DNA from 2 places in the Burkholderia arboris genome. Region 2 is predicted to be linked to the other one. Evidence: predicted binding sites of a transcription regulator. Region 2 holds the regulator's gene; the other holds the start of a gene.

Region 1 (5,499 bases), 1.5 Mb from region 2:
AGCTTGCCGCGACTGATCACGAAACCGCCCGAGTGCTGCGACAGGTGGCGCGGAAAGTTGAGCAGCCGCGCGGCGAGTTGGGCCCACGCCTGGATGAGCGGCGTCTGCGGATCGAGCCCGATCGTCGAGAATTGCTGCAGCAGGTCGCGGCTGCCGTCGAACCAGCGATGCCCTTTCGCAACGCGGTCGATCAGCATCGGATCGACACCGAGCGCCTTGCCGGTTTCGCGCAGCACGCCGCGCGGGCGATAGGTCGACACGGCTGCCGCAAGCGCCGCGCGGGTGTGCCCGTATTTTTTGTAGATATGCTGGATCACCTCTTCCCGGCGCTGATGCTCGAAATCGACGTCGATATCGGGCGGCTCGCCGCGCTCCGCGCTGATGAAGCGTTCGAACAGCATGGTGCTCTGCTCGGGATTCACCTCGGTGATGCCGAGGCAGTAGCAGACGACCGAGTTCGCGGCCGAGCCTCGGCCCTGGCACAGAATGTTCTGGCTGCGCGCGTATTTGACGATGTCGTAGACGGTCAGGAAGAACGGCTCGTAGCGCAGCTTCTCGATCAACGCCAACTCGTAGTCGATCCGCTCCTGCACGTGCCCGGGTATCTTTCCGGCGTAACGTTGAAGTGCGCCGTCCCGAGTCTCCTGTTTGAGATAGCTCGTCGGCGTATGCCCCTTCGGCACGATCTCGTCGGGATACTCGTAGCGAAGCGAGCTGAGTTCGAAATCGCACGCATCGAGAATCGCGCACGTCTCCGCGATCTCTTCCGCCGAGTACAACTGCCCGATGCGCTGTCGCAAACGCAGATGCTGTTCCGCATTCGGCGCAAGCGCATACCCGCACTCTGAAACCGGCATGCCGACGCGGATCGCCGTCATCACGTCCTGCAGCTCCTTGCACGAGCGCCGGTGCATCGTCACGTCGCCAAGCGCAACGACACGCACCCCACGCCGTTCGCCGGCCGCACGAATCTCCTCGCGCTGCGCACCGTCCAGCGCGCGCTGCAACTGCACGAGCCCGAGCCGCGCACGTTCGCCGAACGTCGTGCGAAACCACGCGACCTGGGCCTCGAGCACGTCCGCACGCACCGGGTACGCGGGCACGAGAATCGCGAAGCAATCGGGCATGCCGCGCAAGTGGGCAAACTCCGCAGGCGGCGCCGACAACATCCGCGACGTCAGCGTGTAGGTACCCTTCGGCGCTTCCATCCTCCGCCACGAAATCAGTTCGGAAAGATTGCCGTACCCCTCGCGATTCTGCGCAAGCAACACGAGCCCGAACGCACCGGGGCCCGGGTCGTGGCCGGGCGCGACGTCATCCGGCGTGACGTCGAAATACGAACCGATGATGAGCGGCAGCCCTTTCGCCTGCGCTGCGACGTGCATGCGCGGCGCGCCGGCGAGCGAGCATTCGTCGGTGATCGCGATTCCGCGATAGCCGAGATCGAATGCGCGCTCGACCAGTTCTTCCGCATGCGACGCACCATGCAGAAACGAAAAGTTCGAACGGCAGAACAACTCCGCGTAATCGGGCAACCAGCTGAATTCCGCAACCATCTCCGTTCACCCGAACAAGCCGTGCAGGAACCAGTGCGGCTCGGACTCGCTCCCCGCCCGCTCCCTGAACACCCAATAGCACGCACCGGCTTCGTCCTGCGCGACGTGATAATCGCGTGCGGCGAGCTGGCCATCGAACCAACCGGCCTCGATCCGCTCCGCCGACGACATCATCCTGAGCGGCGTATGAAATACCGGCCGCTCCCCGCGCATCAGCAGCGGCAGCGGCTCGGCCAGCAACCATACGGGCCTCGGCGGCACCGCGGGCGGCCCGCCGGCCGGCTTGCCGGCCTGCGCATCGAGCGGCAGCCAGCGGTTCGCGGCCTCGGGCCGGTGATCGGCAACCGGCACCGCACGCAATACGTTCTCCGCGCCGAGTCGCGCGACCAGCAATTCGAACAGCCGCGCACGCGTCTCGCGCGTGCCGCCCGGCTCGGGGAAAAGATCGTCGGCTGGTGGCGCGACCGATTCGACGCGCGTCGCCTTCAGGCGCACCGCGATCACCGCCGCCGGCAACTCGACGCGTGCGAGCCGCTCGCCGAGCAGCCGCATGAAGTGCACCTCGTCGCGCACCGGCGCGGCGAATGCGAGCTCGAGCGGCGTCGGCGGCACGGCCTGGCGGCCGCGCTCGTGCTCGAGATCGAACGTCATCGCGGCCAGCGACAGCTGCCGCGCAGCCAGCCAGCCGCAGAGCTGAACGACGAGCCGGCGCGCGGCGAACAGCACGGCTTCCGCGTATTCGACGCGCTCCGGCAATTCGAGCCGCACGTCGAACACGGGCGGCACCGCCATCCACGCCAGCGGCTCGACCGCGTCGCCGTACGCGCGATCGAGCGCGGCCAGCAGCGCGGGGCCGCAACGGCGCTGCAGCCCCGCGCGCGGCAGGCCGCGCAGATCGGCGAGCGTGCGGCAGCCGAGGCCGTCGAACCAGCCCGCATACGGACGCGCATCGGGCAGCAGCACGCAGGGCAGCCGGTCGAGCGAGCGGACGAGCGAAGCCGTGCGCGCGACGCGGCGCCGGATGCGCGCCCGCGCCGACGTGCGCGCGAGCAGCCACGCGCCGCCTCCGGTCGGCGCGGCGGACAGACGCGCCGCATAGCCGAGCGCCGCGAGCGTCGCGCGCACCTGGCGGCACAGCGACGGCAGGCCGCCGAACAGGCGCAGGCTCGGACCGACGTCGACGAGCAGCGTGGCTTCGTCGTCGAGGGCGACGCACGGCGAGAATCGCAGCAACGCGAGCGCGACCGCGCGCAGCGCATCGGCCTCGCGCGCGGGATCGCGTTCGACGAGCTGCGTCTCGGGCGCAAGTGTGAGCACGCCGCCGCGCTTCATGCCCGCGCGCACGCCCTGCCGCTGCGCGGCCGCATCGGCGATCAGCACGACACCCTGCTCGAGCACCGCGCAGCCCGCGCCGCCGGCCGCTGCGTCAGACGGCGGCGGGGCGCACACGTCGAGCGGCAGGCGCGGCAGATGGATGCCGAGCAAGACGCGCATAGCGGCTCTCCACGATGGGCGACGGCAGGTCGAGCACGAGCGGCTCGCTGCGCGCGGGCCCGCGACGCTTGACGATGTCGAGCGACACGCCGCCCGGCACGGGATACAGCGCGACGCGCAACACCGCGGGCGACGGCTGCCGCGCGGCCGACAGCGGGCGCAGCATCACGAACAGCGTGTCGCCCGTGCGCGCGGCCGCGAGATGCAGGCGCCGCAGCGCATCGGGCCGCGCGTCCTGCCAGAGCAGCAGCGCGCCGCAACAGCCGGTTCTGAGCGCCTGCTCGGCGGCCCACAGCGCATCCGTACGGCTGCCGGCGCGCAACCACAGCAGCGCGTCGGCCGGCACCCCGAGGCTGGCGAGCGCGGTTGCATGCGGCGATTGCGGCGGCGCGACGAGCGCGAGCGGACGCCGGGCGCTGACGGTGCGGGCAAGCGCGGGCGCGAGCAGCCGCATCTCGCCGCAGCCCGGCTGCGCGGCCAGCAGTTCGACGAGCCCGCCGACCGGCCAGCCGCCGCCCGGCAGCTCGGCCGACAGCGGCGCGAAGCCGGTCTCGATCGTGCGCGGGCCGCCGCGCGCGAGCTGCGAGCCGCGCCAGAGCGACGGATGAAGGGATTCGGGAGAAATGGAGGATGCGAGCATGACGCCACCCACAACTGTATGGATATACAGTATATGGCAATGCGCCCGCGTCGCACAGCACCGGTGCGTAACCGGTTTTCATCAGAGGAAAAACGACGGGATAGCCGGCGCGGCCGTCATGTTACGCCGCGCCGGAGCGGGCGTGGCCGGATCGTGTCGCCCGGCGGGCCGGCACACCACCCCACCGGCAAACCGGCACGATGCGGCACCCCGCACCGCACCGGCCCGCCTGCCGCCCGTCAGCCGAGCAGCAGCGCGTCGTCGTCGAGCTGCTCGTGACGCACCTTCTCGAACATCTGCAGCAGGTCCGGCACGTCGAGGCCCTTGCGCGCGTCGCCCGACACGTCGAGCACGACCTGCCCCTGGTGCAGCATTACCGTACGGTCGCCGTAGTCGAGCGCCTGCCGCATGCTGTGCGTGACCATCATCGTCGTCAGCTTGCTCTCGGCGACGATGCGCGCGGTCAGCTCCAGCACGAACGCGGCCGTCTTCGGGTCGAGCGCGGCCGTGTGCTCGTCGAGCAGCAGGATCCGCGACGGCCGCAGCGACGCCATCAACAGGCTCACGGCCTGCCGCTGGCCGCCGGACAGCAGCCCGATCCGGTCGGTCAGCCGGTTCTCGAGGCCAAGGTTCAGCAGCCGCAACTTGTCGCGGAACAGCTCGCGCGACGGCCGGTCGAGCGCGGCACGGAAACCGCGCCGCACGCCGCGCGCCATCGCGAGCGCCATGTTCTCCTCGATCGTCAGCGCCTCGCAGGTGCCTGCCATCGGATCCTGGAACACGCGCGCGACGAGGTGCGCGCGGTCCCACGCGGCCTTGCGCGTCACATCCGTGCCGTCGATCGCGATACGTCCCGAATCGACGCGCTGATCGCCGCTGACCGCATTGAGGAAGGTCGACTTGCCGGCGCCGTTCGAGCCGATCACCGCGACGAACTGGCCGTCGGGAATCTCGAGCGACAGCCCGCGCAGCGCGCGCGTCTCGATCGGCGTGCCGGGATTGAACGTGAGTTTGAGATCTTGTGCGGACAGCATGTCATGCCCCTCCGTTCTTGCGCGCGAACAGCTTCTTGCGCGTCGCCGGCAGCACCAGCGCGATCGTGACGAGCGCGGCCGTCACGAGGTTCAGGTCCTGCGCCTTCAGGCCGATGAATTCGCTGTTCAGCGCGAGCGCGATGAAGAAGCGGTAGACGATCGCGCCGAGCACGACCGCGAGCGTCGTCAGCACCAGCCGGCGCGCGGGCAGCAGCGTCTCGCCGATGATCACGGCGGCCAGCCCGATCACGATCGTGCCGATCCCCATCGAGATGTCCGAGCCGCCCTGCGTCTGCGCGAACAGCGCGCCCGCGAGCGCGACGAGCGCGTTCGACAGCGCCATCCCGGCGAGCGTCGCGCGGCCGGTCGCGATGCCTTGCGCACGCGCCATCCGCGGGTTCGCGCCGGTCGCGCGCATCGCGAGGCCGAGCTGCGACGAGAAGAACCAGTCGAGGCCGAGCTTCGCGATCACGACGACGATCGCGAGCAGCGCCGGACGCAGCACGTAGTCGGGCATCCAGTCGGGCTGCAGCACGGTGAACAGCGTCGGCTCGGTGATCAGCGGCACGTTCGGCCGGCCCATGATCCGCAGGTTCACCGAGTAGAGCGCGATCATCATCAGGATACTGGCGAGCAGATCCATGATCTTCAGGCGCACGTTCAGCCAGCCGGTGATGAAGCCGGCCACCGCGCCCGCGACGATCGCGATCAGCGTCGACGTGAACGGGTCGTAGCCGGCCGAGATCAGCGTCGCCGCAACGGCGCCGCCGAGCGG
Region 2 (5,499 bases):
TCGCCGGCCGGCCGAGCATCGCGGGCCGGATCAACTCGACCGCGTTCGCAAGCGGCAGCGCTTGCGCCGCGTGCTGCGCGACCGGCGGCAGCTGCGTGATCGGGAAGAACACGCCCGACAACAGCAGCATCGGCGTCAGCACGAGCGTCTGATAAAACATGAAGAAATCGTAGGACGGCGCAAGCGCCGTGACGATCATCGCGATGCTGGCGAACGCGAGGCCCGCGAGCGCGATCACGGGCAGCGCCACGAGCATCGACGGAAACTGCGCATAGCCGAGCGCACCCGCGACCAGCATGATCGCGACCCCCGACAGCATCGCCTTGCTGGCGCCCCAGACGATCTCGCCGAGCACGATGTCGCCGAGCGCGAGCGGCGTATGCATGATCGCTTCCCATGTGCGCTGCACGTGCATCCGCGAGAAACCCGAATACATCGACTCGAAGCTCGCGGACATCATCACGCTCGACCCGACCGTGCCGGCCGCGAGGAACGCGATATACGACACGCCGTCGACCTGGCCGAGCATCAGCCCGAGCCCGAAGCCCAGCCCGAACAGATAGATCATCGGATCAGCAAGATTGCCGAACATCGACGCAAGCGCGAGCTTGCGCCAGACGAGATAGTTGCGCCGCCAGACGGCGATCCAGTTGATTGCGTTCGCGGGCATCGCGATCGCGAAGCGTGACGCGCGCGGCGGCGCGGACGGTGTGGCGGCGGAATAGTTGCGCACGTCCATGATCGATCAGTCCTGCATTTCGCGGCCCGTGAGCCGCAGGAACACATCCTCCAGATTGGCCGGGCGATGCAGATAGCGCAACCCAGTACGACCCTTGAGTCGCGCGCTGAGCGGTTCGGGGTCCGTCACATAGCAGAACAGCGTCTCGCCGCTGATCTCGGTGTGCTTCGCGAATGCCGACAACTCGTCGCGCAGCGTGGCCGGATCGGGCCCGTAGATCTCGATCACGTCGCAGCCGATCTCCGATTCGATCAGCGCGTGCGGCGCACCTTCGGCGATCTTGCGGCCTTCCTCGATCACGCACAGGCGATCGCACAGTCGTTCGGCTTCTTCCATGAAGTGCGTGGTGATCAGGATCGTCTTGCCGCGCGCGAGCAGCGAACGCAGCCGCTCCCACATCAGATGCCGCGCCTGCGGATCGAGGCCCGTCGTCGGCTCGTCCAGCACCAGCACGTCGGGATCGTTGACGAGCGCGCGGGCGAGCGTGAGGCGGCGTTTCATGCCGCCCGACAACTCGCCGACCTTCGCATCGGCCTTGTTTTCGAGCTTCGCGAATTCGAGCAGCGGCTGCACGAGTGCGCGTGCGGCCTGCGCCGACATCCCGAAGTAGCGGCTGAACACGAGCAGGTTCTCGCGCACGGTGAAGTCGGGATCGAGATTGTCGAACTGCGGGACGACGCCGACGCGCTGGCGTGCATGCCGCGCGCGCGATGGAACCGGTTCGCCGCATAGGGAGATGGTGCCGGCATCGGGGTGCGTGAGGCCGAGCAGCATTTTCAGGGTGGTGGTCTTGCCGGCGCCGTTCGGTCCGAGCAGGCCGTAGCATTCGCCGGCCTGGACGTTGAAGGACAGACCGTTGACGACGAGCTTGTCGCCATAGCGCTTTTCGACGTTGCGGAAATCGATCGGTGCGACGGACATGGGCATGTTGTCGTTGTGAGCGGGTGCGTTCCGCTGCCCGCCGGCTGGCCGGTTGGCGAACGGATCGGACGAATGCGTGTCACATGGGCATGACCGAAGCGAACGACGCCGGCGCGATATGACCCGCTGGAGTACGGACGAGCCATTCTAGTGCATCGGCTGCGTCTCTTCAGGGCATGCCTGCACGGTGCGATGCATGCGCGCACCGATCGTGCACTGCATCATCGCGCACGCGCCGCGCGGGGCGAATCAGCGTTTTCCATCCCTTGCGTCCTGAATTGCGGCGCACCATGATGAATGCGTAGGCTCGTTGTCGCGATAGGGAGGTTTCATGGCTAGCTACAACAAGATTTTGCTGTGTTACGACGGCACGCTCGAAGGGCGCAAGGCACTGCGCTGCGGCGCTAATCTCGCAATGGACCTGAAGGCCGAAACGCACTTGCTGTCGGTCGTCGACATGCGTTCGAGCATTGCGCAAAGTGCAGGTTTGCTGACCGATGTCGCATGCGGCCGCTTCGAGGAAACCGCGCGCGAAATCCTCGAGGAAGGGGTGAACTGGCTGCGCGAGCGTGGCGTGCAGGCCGAAGGCCATTTCGCGTTCGGTTATCCGATCGACGAAATCGCGAATCTTGCGTCGGAACTGAAGGTCGACCTCGTCGTTGTCGGCCACCGGTGCCGCAGCGGACTGTCGCGATGGTGGATGGGCTCGGGCAATACGCAACTGCTCGACCGCGTGAACTGCAGCATTCTGGTGGCGTGCTCGTCGGCGGAAGAGCAGAAAGCCGAAATCGCGCGCGAGCGTGAAGCGGCCACGGCGAACGGCAAATGATCTAAAGACGCGATGGTTGCCTGGTCGGCAATGCGTGCTGGTCAGGCGCCGCACCGCTTCAGCGGTGCGGGCGTCGAGCGCGGCCTGTTATGCGTGCAGGTCGATCGCGGACAATTTCCACGAAAACAGCCCGAAGCGGTGGAATACCGCCGCATAGCGCGTGCCGTCGGCGCTGCGCTGATACGTCACGACGAATTCATCGATATTCCGGTAGCCCGCGCTGGTTTGCTGCGGATGCGTCGCCTCGCTCGGGCTCGCCGGCGTGGCAGGCGCGGGCACCGCTGACGACGCGGTCGCAGCGGATGCGTTACTGCTCGCAGCGGCGGCACTTGCCGGCGCCGGATTGGCCGGCGTTGCGGCTGGTGCGCCGCCCGGTGTATTGCCTTGCGGCAGATTCGACAAATCAGGCGGGCGCTCGCCCGGATTGCCGCGCGGCGGCAATCCGCTCATCAGCGCGGCCACGCCCTCCGGGGTCGCGTACGCATCGACCAGCGGGCCGATCAACGCGGACCCGATCAGCGCGCCGATCACCGCAAACGGGTTGTTCTTCTTCACAGCGTCGATCCGGCGCATCAACTCTTCCGTGACCTGCTGTTTGAGGCTGATGCGTAGCGACGGAAAATCGACATACTCGCTGATCGCCTGCGCATCTCGCGCATCGATCGCCGATTTCAGGCGACCGAGCGCGACGTACGGCGACGCGTACGCATAGCCGATCGCCGCAATGACGACGACGATCAGCGCGACGATCAGCAGGGGCTTGAGTCGCCATGCGCGGCTCGGCGATCCAGTCACGTTGCCTCCGGTGCGGGGATGTTCCGCAATCAGAGACCGCCCGGCGTAGCCGATCGTTCCTCCGCGATGCAGCGATCGATCATCCGGCACACGGCATCGATCGTGCCGACCATGATCAGGCGCGACCGGCCGTGATAGACGCGCACCGGTGCGCGACGCGCGGGTTCCGCGTGATTCAGGCCGGCGTTCAGCGATACCCGGGCGAACGCGGGGAGCGCTGACGGCAGCAGGGACGCCTGCCGTTCGACTGCGACTTCTTCTTGCACGGGCGCGGCCGCGGACAGCGGTGCGCAGGGCGTGCGGCCGCGCAGATGACGCAGGCGGCCGAATTGACGGAAAGGCAGCAGACGGGCAAGGCGTTCCATGATGTTCTCCTCAGCGAGACGGAATGTCAGAGTTCGCCCGAGCGGATCAGCCCGACGGCGATGCCTTCCAGCGCGAATTCGGCGCTGCCGGCCTTGACGAAGATGTTTTCGTAATCCGGGTTCTCCGCGATCAGCTCGAGACCGCCCGGCCGGCGCATCAGGCGCTTGACCGTGACGTCGTCACCGAGACGCGCGACGATGATCTGGCCATCCTTCGCTTCCGTGCGCTTCTGCACGGCGAGGAGATCGCCATCGAGGATGCCGGCGTCGCGCATCGACAGGCCGCGCACCTTCAGCAGGTAGTCGGGCTTGCTCGTGAACAACGCGGGATCGCATGCGTAGTGCTGCGAGATGTGCTCCTGCGCGAGGATCGGGCTACCGGCTGCGACGCGGCCGACGAGCGGCAGCGACAACTGCATCAGGCCGGCGTGCGGCAACGTGAACTGGTGCGGGGCATCTTCGATGCCGAGCAGGCGGATGCCGCGCGACGCGCCGGCCGCCAGCTCGATCACGCCTTTGCGCGCCAGCGCGCGCAGGTGCTCCTCGGCCGCATTCGGCGAGCTGAAACCCAGTTCGGCCGCGATCTCGGCGCGGGTGGGCGGGAATCCGGAGCGCTCGATCGCGCGACGGATCAAGTCGAACACTTGCTGCTGACGGGCGGTGAGTTTGGTCATGGCTCAACTGTATGGATAGACAGTGAGCTGTATTTTTATACAGTACTTCGCGAATTTCAAGTGTTACGTGAGGTTCGACGCGATCACGCCGGTTCCGGCGTGATTTCGCGACGTCCGGACGGCGGTTTATCTGCCGCAACCGTCCATCCCGTCTGCGTTAGCACTTTTGAGTATTAAAAAATGAAGAACGATTATTTTTAATCATGTAACCCGTTCGTTAGACTGGCCCGACATCGCAACACCGACAACACTGGAGAACCAAGGATGGCGAAGCGCAATACGGGGCTGGTGGGCGGAGTGGGCCGCCTGATCGCAACACTCGCGCTGGGCGCGGCGGCGGCGCTGGGCGTCGCGACGCATGCCCAGGCCGATACGACGTTCCTGAACGTGTCGTACGACCCGACGCGCGAGCTGTATCAGGACTTCAACCAGGCGTTTGGCAAGGAGTGGAAGGCGAAGACGGGCGAGACCGTGAACTTCAAGCAGTCGCACGGCGGGTCGGGCGCGCAGGCGCGTTCGGTGCTCGACGGCCTGCAGGCCGACGTCGTCACGCTGGCGCTCGCGTACGACATCGACGCGCTCGCGAACAAGGGGCTCGTCAACAAGGACTGGCAGAAGCGCCTGCCCGACAACGCGTCGCCGTACACGTCGACGATCGTGTTCCTGGTGCGCAAGGGCAACCCGAAGGGGATCAAGGACTGGGACGACCTGACCAAGCCGGGCATCTCGATCGTCACGCCGAACCCGAAGACGTCGGGCGGCGCGCGCTGGAACTACCTGGCCGCATGGGCGTACGCGGTGCACAAGCCGGGCGGCAACGAGCAGACGGCCAAGGAATTCGTCACGAAGCTCTACAAGAACGCAGGCGTGCTCGATTCGGGCGCGCGAGGCGCGACGACGAGCTTCGTGCAGCGCGGGATCGGCGACGTGCTGATCGCATGGGAGAACGAGGCATTCCTGTCGGTGAAGGAATTCGGTACCGACAAGTTCGAGATCGTCGTGCCGTCGGTGAGCATCCTGGCCGAGCCGCCCGTCGCGGTGGTCGACAAGGTGGTCGACAAGAAGGGCACGCGCAAGCTGGCCGACGCGTACCTGAACTTCCTGTACAGCCCGCAGGGCCAGGAAATCGCGGCGCGCAACTACTACCGGCCGCGTTCGAAGAACGTGCCGGCGGAA

Evidence for each region. The regulator LexA, encoded in region 2, represses DNA repair genes until DNA is damaged. The targets are predictions, from matches to a motif close to ACTGTATNNNNATACAGT.
Region 1: the regulator LexA is predicted to act here: its motif matches at 3,704-3,721, upstream of imuA (translesion DNA synthesis-associated protein ImuA).

What each region holds. Positions count from the first base shown of each region.
Region 1 covers NZ_CP109821.1:3,280,058-3,285,556, forward strand. The annotation lists gene OHZ10_RS15375 (error-prone DNA polymerase) at 1-1,556, opposite strand, end outside; gene OHZ10_RS15380 (Y-family DNA polymerase) at 1,563-3,050, opposite strand; gene imuA (translesion DNA synthesis-associated protein ImuA) at 2,983-3,690, opposite strand; gene OHZ10_RS15390 (ABC transporter ATP-binding protein) at 3,930-4,724, opposite strand; gene OHZ10_RS15395 (ABC transporter permease) at 4,726-5,499, opposite strand, start outside.
Region 2 covers NZ_CP109821.1:1,751,179-1,756,677, forward strand. The annotation lists gene OHZ10_RS08355 (ABC transporter permease) at 1-739, opposite strand, end outside; gene nodI (nodulation factor ABC transporter ATP-binding protein NodI) at 746-1,660, opposite strand; gene OHZ10_RS08365 (universal stress protein) at 1,992-2,489, shown strand; gene OHZ10_RS08370 (DUF2939 domain-containing protein) at 2,577-3,284, opposite strand; gene OHZ10_RS08375 (hypothetical protein) at 3,314-3,649, opposite strand; gene lexA (transcriptional repressor LexA) at 3,676-4,323, opposite strand; gene OHZ10_RS08390 (sulfate ABC transporter substrate-binding protein) at 4,588-5,499, shown strand, end outside.